Regions from separate parts of the Pseudoalteromonas sp. R3 genome, predicted to be linked through region 1. Evidence: predicted binding sites of a transcription regulator. Region 1 holds the regulator's gene; the other holds the start of a gene.

Region 1 (4,792 bases):
TGACTATTTTGACTGCAACCAGTGGTGATACCGGTGCAGCGGTGGCCCATGCTTTTTACCAAATGCCCAATGTTGACGTGGTGATCCTCTATCCACAGGGCAAAATTTCTCTGGCACAGCAAAAGCTATTCACTACGCTGGGTGATAATATTCATTGTTATGCCGTGGAGGGCAGCTTTGATGATTGTCAGGCATTGGTAAAACAAGCTTTTCTGGATGATGAATTTAAGCGGACTTTAGGTTTGAACTCAGCAAATTCAATCAATATTAGCCGTTTATTGGCGCAGGTTTGCTACTACTTTGAGGCATTTGCTCAGCTTACACCGACCCTGCGAGACAAGGTTCATGTCTCAGTGCCGAGCGGTAATTTCGGTAACGTGTGTGCTGCAATGATAGCCGCAGCTCTGGGTTTGCCTGTTAAGCGTCTGAGCGCAACGACCAATCAAAATGATACCGTACCCCGATATATTGCGTCTGGTCAGTGGCAGCCTAACGCGACTTTGGAGTCTATCTCCAACGCTATGGATGTGAGTAAACCTAATAATTGGCCTCGTGTTGAGTCCATGTTAGATCAGGGGTACTTTCCTAAATATGAGTTTTATTCACGTTCGGTGTCTGAGGAAAGAACACAGGAAGTGATGTGCCAGGTAGCAAAGGCGGGATATGTGACGGAACCTCATACAGCTATTGCTTATGAAGGACTCACGCTTGATGGCCAGCCCGATGAGACGGGAATTTTTCTTGCGACAGCACACCCTGCGAAATTTAGGGAGACAGTGGAAGCTGTGCTAGGTCAGGCGATTGAAATGCCAGAGGCGCTGGCGAGTGCCCTTGAGAAGCCTTGTCTTGCAGAGCCCCTGCAAGCCGATTACGGCGCTTTAAAAGATGCTGTGCTGGCGCGCCTCAAACAATAACCTATACTCAGTTCCCCAGTTTGGTGAGCTGGTATAGCCACCAAAGGGGAACTTTTATAGATTTCAATTTAAAATGTATCTATAGATTTTCATAAAAAATATAAATGTTTAAATAAGAAAATATCATCCCCTAAACACTGTGAAATAAATTCAATCCTTGATTAAATAGGCTCACGCCGAATTCATAGGCAAATGGCCGCAATTTGCGTACAATCAAGCCTTCAAAAACCAATCTTACGTGTACCTAGGAGACACCATGTTAGAACGTAACATGAATATTGCAGATTTTGACCCTGAACTATTTCAAGCGATCCAGTCGGAAACGACCCGTCAGGAAGAGCACATTGAGCTTATCGCGTCTGAAAACTACTGTAGCCCGCGCGTACTAGAGGCTCAGGGATCGCAGTTAACAAACAAATATGCTGAAGGTTATCCGGGTAAGCGTTATTACGGTGGCTGTGAACACGTTGATGTGGTTGAGCAACTGGCGATTGACCGTGCATGTGAACTGTTCGGCTGTGATTATGCAAACGTTCAGCCGCACGCTGGTTCTCAGGCAAATGCTGCTGTTTTCCAGGCGTTACTTCAGCCACATGACACCGTTCTGGGCATGAGCCTGGCGCACGGTGGTCACCTGACACACGGTTCACATGTGAACTTCTCTGGTAAAACTTACAATGCGGTTCAGTATGGTCTGAACGAAGAGACTGGCGAAATCGACTACGCACAGGTTGAAGCTTTGGCGCTGGAGCATAAGCCAAAAATGATCATCGGTGGTTTCTCTGCCTACTCAGGTATTGTTGACTGGGCTAAATTCCGTGAAATCGCTGATAAAGTGGGCGCTTACCTGTTAGTTGATATGGCACACGTAGCGGGTTTGGTTGCGGCAGGTATCTACCCAAGCCCAATCCCACATGCGCATGTTGTTACAACAACAACACACAAAACGCTGGCGGGTCCTCGTGGTGGTTTGATCCTGTCGGCATGTGGTGATGCAGACATCTATAAAAAGCTCAACAGCGCAGTATTCCCTGGTGGCCAGGGTGGTCCTCTGTGTCACGTGATTGCTGCTAAAGCTGTTGCGTTCAAAGAAGCTTTACAAGATGACTTCAAAGCATATCAGACACAAGTGGTTAAAAATGCACAGGCAATGGTTGCAGTGCTTCAGGAGCGTGGCTATAAAGTCGTGTCTGGTAAGACAGACAACCACTTGTTCCTGCTTGATCTGATCGACAAAGACATCACGGGTAAAGATGCAGATGCGGCGCTTGGCCGTGCCAACATTACTGTGAATAAAAACTCTGTTCCAAACGACCCGCGTTCTCCGTTTGTGACGTCTGGTTTACGTATTGGTTCACCGGCTATCACACGTCGTGGCTTTAAAGAAGCTGAAGCGGGCGAGCTGGCTGGCTGGATCTGTGATGTACTGGACAACATCGAAGACGAAGCGGTTCAGGCGCAGGTCAAAGAAAAAGTAAAAGCGATTTGCGCTAAACTGCCTGTATACGCCTAAGCGATACAGAACACGACGTTGTATACAAAAGGGCTGCCATTTGGGCAGCCTTTTTTTATGTGCATCAATGGCCACTATCTTGATATACTGGCAACAATTGACCCAAACCATGATGCAACCTTAGCAACGAGGATTGGGCGTTTGTCAGTTTTTCATAGTGAGTGTTTATGCACTGTCCTTTTTGTACGGCAAAAGAAACCAAAGTGATAGATTCACGGTTAGTAGGCTCGGGCCATCAGGTGCGCAGGAGGCGTGAGTGTATTTTATGTCACGAACGTTTTACCACGTTTGAAGGTGCCGAATTGGTGATGCCCAGAGTGATCAAACAAGATGGCTCCAGAGAACCCTTTAATGAAGATAAATTGCAAAATGGTTTGCATCGAGCGCTTGAAAAGCGCCCTGTAAGCACTGAGCAGATAGAAGAAGTGGTTCATCAGATTAAATCTCAATTGCGTGCTACCGGTGAACGAGAAGTGCCCAGTCAACTAGTGGGTGAATGCATCATGGAAGCACTTAAAAAGCTCGATAAAGTGGCCTATGTGCGTTTCGCTTCGGTATATCGTTGCTTTGAAGATGTGAAAGAATTTGGCGAAGAAATAGCCCGGTTGGGGGACGAATGAGTTTTACACAAGCCGATCGTACTTTTATGGCGCGCGCCATTGAGCTGGCTAAACAGGGCCGTTTTACGACCACACCTAACCCCAATGTCGGCTGTGTGATAGTTAATAACGGCGAAATTGTCGGTGAGGGGTTTCACTTACGCGCTGGTGAGCCTCATGCGGAAGTGCACGCTCTGCGGGAGGCTGCTGAGCAGGCTCAGGGCGCGACGGCCTATGTAACACTTGAACCATGTAGTCACTACGGTCGTACACCACCTTGCGCAAAAGGTCTGATCGAAGCGGGCGTCAGTAAAGTCATTGCTGCGATGGTGGATCCTAACCCCGAGGTTGCAGGGCGAGGACTTACTATGCTCAATGATGCGGGTATAGAAACTGCTTCCGGATTGCTTGAAGAACAGGCACGAGCACTCAACAAAGGTTTCTTAAAACGGATGGAGCTAGGCCTGCCGTATGTTATCTGTAAGTTGGCTGCGAGTCTGGATGGCAAAACGGCACTGGGCAATGGTGAGAGTAAATGGATCACAGGGCCAGCGGCACGGCGAGATGTACAGCTGGGACGGGCGCAAAGTTGTGCAATTTTGACGGGTGCTGATACGGTACTGGTGGATGATGCTCGGCTCAATGTTCGCGCTGAAGAACTGACCGATATCGAGCGACCCGTGGAGCAATGGCGGCAACCCGTTCGGGTGATTATTGACTCACAAAACCGTCTTCATCCGGAACTGGCCCTGTTTAAAATAGCCGCGCCAGTCGTTATTTTGCGTTCAGACCTTGATAATCAGCACAACTGGCCACATTTCGTAGAGCAAATTAAGATTAAGATCCGTGCAGGCAAAATTGATCTGCACGCGGCGCTGGCGGCGCTGGCCGAGCGGAACATTAATCAGGTCTGGCTTGAGGGCGGCGCGACCTTAGCGGGGGCCATGCATCAGCAGGGCCTCATTGATGAATATTTGATTTATCTGGCACCTAAAATTATCGGCACAGACGGCAAAGATTTGTTTAATAGTGCACCTTTACAGGCAATGAGCCAGGTCACAGAGTTAACGCTCACAGAGATGACACCGATAGGTACGGATATCCGCATAACGGCACATAAAAAAGGTAACTAAGGCATTATGTTTACAGGTATCATTGAAGCAACAGGCACACTAACAGAGCTCGTGCTCAAACAGGGGGACCTGAGTGCTCGGGTTACCAGCACCACCTTGAATATGGATGATGTGCAGCTGGGTGACAGTATCGCCACCAATGGTGTTTGCCTGACTGTTATTGAGAAATTCGCTGATGGCTTTCGTGCCGACGTTTCAAATGAAACGCTCAAGCTGACGCGCTTCGGTGAGTACCAGGTTGGCCAGAGAGTTAACCTGGAAAAAGCACTCCAGCCGATTTCTCGGCTCGGTGGCCACTTGGTATCTGGCCATGTGGACGGTGTTGCAGAAGTGGTTGCCGTTAAACCGAACGCGCGTGCCACAGAATACTGGCTCAAAGCACCAGCACACCTAATGAAATACATTCCGTATAAAGGCTCAGTGGCTATTGATGGGATCAGTCTGACGGTCAATGAGCTGGACGAAGACAAGTTCAAGCTGACGATAGTGCCACACACTGCACAAGAGACTACCATTGCAGACTTTAAAGTGGGTACATTACTCAACCTGGAAGTAGACCAGATAGCGCGCTACCTGGAAAGACTGGTCCACGGAGTACCGACCGAAACTGAGCAATCAACTCTCACAACCAGC
Region 2 (4,792 bases), 1.0 Mb from region 1:
CCTCAGTTCAACGAGGAAGTTTTTTATGACCGAACATCAAAATGTAGATTTAAGTGAAATTGCGAAATTTGAAGAAATAGCAGAACGCTGGTGGGACCGCGAAGGAGAATTTAAGCCACTACACGATATCAATCCTCTGCGATTGGATTTTATCAATGACCGTTGTGGCGGATTATTTGAGAAAAATGTACTGGATGTCGGCTGTGGCGGCGGTATCCTGACAGAAAGCATGGCAAAGCTTGGAGCCAAAGCGCACGGTATTGATTTGGGCCAGGAGCCACTTAACGTTGCTAAACTACATGCGCTCGAAGCCGGGGTGAGCATAGATTACCGTAAAGTGTCTGCTGAAGAATTCGCTGCACATCACCCCGAGCAGTTTGACGTGGTCACTTGTATGGAGATGTTGGAACACGTACCTGACCCGGCATCCATAGTTGCAGCAGTTGCAAAAGCAGCCAAACCTGGTGCTGATGTATTTTTTTCGACCTTGAATAAAACGCACAAAGCATTCTTACTTGCTGTCGTTGCTGCGGAGCGAGTATTAAAAATGGTGCCTCCAGGTACCCATGACCACAATAAATTTATTCGCCCCTCAACTTTGATTGGCTGGGCTGAAGCAGAAGGCCTGAAAGTACGTCGTGCTGCCGGGATTAACTACAACCCGTTTGGTAAAACCTTTACACTGACCAATGATGTCAGTGTCAATTACCTACTACATTTTGAGAAGCTCGCATGACACAGGCCGTAATATTTGACCTCGATGGGACATTGCTCGACACCAGTGATGACCTGGGTAGTGCACTGAATCACGTTTTGAAAAAGCACGGTATGGCGCAAGTCGATCGTGCAAAATATAGCCCTGCGATTTCCAATGGAGTAAAAGCGCTATTAGAAGTTGGCTTTGGCAATAAGCTGAACGAATTCGACTTCGAAACCCTCAAGCAAGAAGTGCTAGACTACTATGCACAAAATCTGGCGGTTCACTCACACTGTTTTAAAGGGGTTGAGTCTTTATTGGAGACTCTTGCGCAGAAAGGGATAAAAACGGGCATTATGACCAATAAGCCAACCTTTCTGACCCTACCTTTACTAGCACAGATCACCGCACTCAGAGACATTGAGGTGGTTGTCTGTGGCGATACCTTAGAAGTTGCTAAACCCCACCCTGAACCTCTATTGCTTGTGGCAGAGAAACTGGGTGTTAACCCTGGGCAATGTATATATGTGGGGGACGCTGCTCGCGATATTGCCGCAGCCAAAGCCGCAGGAATGAGATCTGCCGCCGCTTTATGGGGCTTTATTCCATCCCTGGAAGAAGCACAAAGCTGGTCTGCGGATCTGGATCTTACTAACCCAGAATCGATCTTTTCTTATATTTAGTGCCCTTAATAATAAAACACCACTATATATTGTGTTTTATACTATATTGAGAACAAACTTGCGCAGAAAAAAAACAGTCGCGCAATTTGCGAAAATTTCTTAAAAAAAGCGAAAAATCGGCTGGCGTGAGTTGATTTTTTTTTGCTTACAGCGTCGTTGGATAGCAGAAGGTTAGTATTTGCTAACATAAAAATATTATCCCTATGTTATCCACAATCCATAGAAAGTTGTTCTATTGCAAAATGACGCTAACCCCACTATCTTGTGATCCTCTTTCTAGCGGACACCATATATAGTGGTGAAATGCTAAGCAATTATGAATATGCGATGAAAATTACCGCATTCCGGGGGAATACAGGCGTAGCTATGAACCAACAATTATCTGTCAGTAAACGAAACGGCCGTAAAGAGCCGCTTGATTTAGATAAAATTCATCGAGTGATAAACTGGGCTGCCGAAGGCCTGAATAACGTATCGGTTTCTCAGGTAGAGCTTAAGTCTCACATTCAGTTTTATGATGGCATTCGCACAGAAGACATTCATGAAACTATCATCAAAGCAGCTGCCGACCTTATTTCAAAAGACACACCAGATTATCAATATCTAGCGGCACGTCTGGCGGTATTCCATTTACGTAAAAAGGCTTATGGCCAGTTCGAACCGCCTCACCTCTACGACCATGTCACTAAACTGGTTGAAGATAAGCGCTACGATGCAGGTCTGCTTACCGATTATACCCGTGAAGAATATGAGCAACTTAACGACTTCCTTGATCATGACCGTGATATGTCGTTCAGCTATGCAGCGGTAAAACAACTTGAAGGTAAATATCTGGTGCAGAACCGCGTGACTGGTGAAATCTATGAGAGCGCTCAGTTCTTGTATATTTTGGTTGCTGCCAGCCTGTTCTCAGATTACCCAAAAGAAACGCGCCTTGACTACATCAAACGCTTTTACGATGCCGTTTCGCAATTCAAAATTTCGTTGCCAACACCTATCATGTCTGGCGTGCGGACACCAACTCGTCAGTTCAGCTCATGCGTCCTGATTGAAACAGCAGACAGCCTGGATTCGATTAATGCCACTTCATCCGCAATCGTAAAATACGTGAGCCAACGCGCAGGGATCGGTGTCAACGCAGGTCGAATTCGTGCGCTGGGTAGCCCTATTCGCAATGGCGAAGCATTCCACACAGGATGTATTCCTTTTTATAAACACTTCCAGACAGCCGTAAAGAGCTGCTCTCAAGGTGGTGTGCGTGGCGGTGCAGCAACACTGTTCTACCCGCTTTGGCACCTGGAAGTTGAAAACCTACTGGTGCTGAAAAACAACCGTGGTGTTGAAGAAAACCGAGTCAGACACTTGGATTATGGCGTTCAGTTCAATAAAACCATGTACTCTCGCCTGATTAAAGATGACTACATTACTTTGTTCAGCCCGTCAGATGTCCCAGGCTTATACGATGCTTTCTTTGAAGACCAAGAAAAATTCGAGCGCCTGTATGTACAGTACGAACAAGACGAGTCTATCCGTAAGAAACGCATAAAGGCACTTGAGCTGTTTTCTATGTTCGCTCAGGAGCGTGCAAGCACGGGTCGTATCTACCTGCAAAACGTAGATCACTGCAACACGCACAGCCCGTTTGATGCCAAAGTTGCGCCTATCCGCCAGTCTAACCTGTGCCTTGAGATTGCACTGCCAACTAAGCCGCTCAGTCATGTTAATGATGAAGAAGGCGAAATTGCACTGTGTACCTTATCGGCCTTTAACCTGGGTGCTATCAGCAGCCTGGATGAGCTTGAAGAGTTAGCAGAATTGGCTGTTCGCGCTTTGGACAATTTGCTTGACTTCCAGGACTACCCTGTTCCGGCTGCAAAAAATGCGACTATGGGTCGCCGTACACTGGGTATTGGTGTTATCAACTTTGCCTACTACCTGGCTAAGAATGGCGTAAAATATTCAGATGGCAGTGCTAACGGCCTGACCCACAGAACGTTTGAAGCGATTCAGTACTACCTGATGAAAGCGTCTAACAAGCTGGCTCAGGAACGCGGCGCATGTCCTAAGTTCAATGAAACAACGTACGCAAAAGGTATTATGCCAATTGATACCTACAAAAAAGATGTCGACAATATCTGTAACGAGCCGCTACATCTGGATTGGGATGCACTGCGCCAAGACATTATGCAATATGGCATGCGTAACTCGACCTTGTCTGCATTGATGCCATCTGAGACCTCTTCACAGATCTCAAACGCAACTAACGGCATCGAGCCACCTCGCGGTCACATTAGCGTTAAGGCCAGTAAAGATGGTATCCTAAAGCAAGTTGTGCCTGAGTACGAAAGACTGAAGGGCAACTACGAGCTGTTATGGGATATCCCATCAAACGATGGCTACCTTGGCCTGGTAGGTATTATGCAAAAGTTTGTTGACCAAACTATCTCTGCAAACACGAACTACGACCCTACTAAGTTTGAGGGTGGTAAAGTACCTATGAAGCTGTTGCTCAAAGATTTGCTAACTGCATACAAACTGGGTGTGAAAACCCTGTATTACCACAACACCCGAGACGGTGCATCGGATGCTCAGGATGAAATGAAACCTGAGGTTGAAGACGATGATTGTGCAGGCGGCGCTTGTAAAATCTAATCTTGGTCAGCGGGTATTTTACCCGCTCTTTTTTGGTGTCGAGAATTATCTATGTCGTATTCTACGTTTAACAGAACCCACAACGATCAATTACAGGAACCGATGTTTTTCGGTCAGTCTGTTAATGTCTCCCGTTATGATCAGCAGAAGTACCCTATTTTCGAGAAGCTGATTGAAAAGCAGTTGTCTTTTTTCTGGCGACCAGAAGAAGTCGATGTAAGCAAAGACAGGTTAGACTTTCAGGCATTACCAGAGCACGAAAAGCACATTTTCCTGAGTAACCTGAAGTATCAAACTCTGTTAGACAGTGTCCAGGGGCGTTCTCCAAACGTGGCTTTGTTGCCTATCGTATCTATCCCTGAGCTGGAAACCTGGATTGAAACCTGGGCATTCAGTGAAACCATTCACAGTCGCTCATACACGCACATTATTCGCAATGTGACAAAATCGCCCGAGCTTATCTTCGATGATATCGTCGAGAACGATAAGATCAGTGAGCGTGCAGAGGCCGTGACTAAACACTATGACGAGTTAATCGAGAAGGTTTCTCTGTACAATCTGTACGGTGAAGGTAAGCACGAAGTCAACGGCGAAACAGTGCATATTAACCTGTTTGAGCTGAAGAAAATGCTCTATCTGTGCATCATGTCAGTAAATATTCTTGAAGCCATTCGTTTTTATGTGAGTTTTGCCTGCTCTTTTGCATTTGCAGAGCGTGAGTTGATGGAAGGTAATGCAAAGATCATCAAATTGATTGCCC

What was found. Region 1 encodes NrdR, which represses ribonucleotide reductase genes. Its sites were predicted from a motif close to AAACACNANATNTNGTGTTT; they were not measured.
Region 2: nrdA (class 1a ribonucleoside-diphosphate reductase subunit alpha) is a predicted target of NrdR. The motif match lies at 1,662-1,681, and genes of this name have one in related genera.

Annotation. Positions count from the first base shown of each region.
Region 1 covers NZ_CP034835.1:3,383,880-3,388,671, reverse strand. The annotation lists gene thrC (threonine synthase) at 1-914, shown strand, start outside; gene glyA (serine hydroxymethyltransferase) at 1,171-2,427, shown strand; gene nrdR (transcriptional regulator NrdR) at 2,595-3,047, shown strand; gene ribD (bifunctional diaminohydroxyphosphoribosylaminopyrimidine deaminase/5-amino-6-(5-phosphoribosylamino)uracil reductase RibD) at 3,044-4,159, shown strand; gene ELR70_RS19985 (riboflavin synthase) at 4,166-4,792, shown strand, end outside.
Region 2 covers NZ_CP034835.1:2,358,526-2,363,317, forward strand. The annotation lists gene ubiG (bifunctional 2-polyprenyl-6-hydroxyphenol methylase/3-demethylubiquinol 3-O-methyltransferase UbiG) at 26-736, shown strand; gene ELR70_RS15265 (HAD-IA family hydrolase) at 733-1,380, shown strand; gene nrdA (class 1a ribonucleoside-diphosphate reductase subunit alpha) at 1,747-4,032, shown strand; gene nrdB (class Ia ribonucleoside-diphosphate reductase subunit beta) at 4,084-4,792, shown strand, end outside.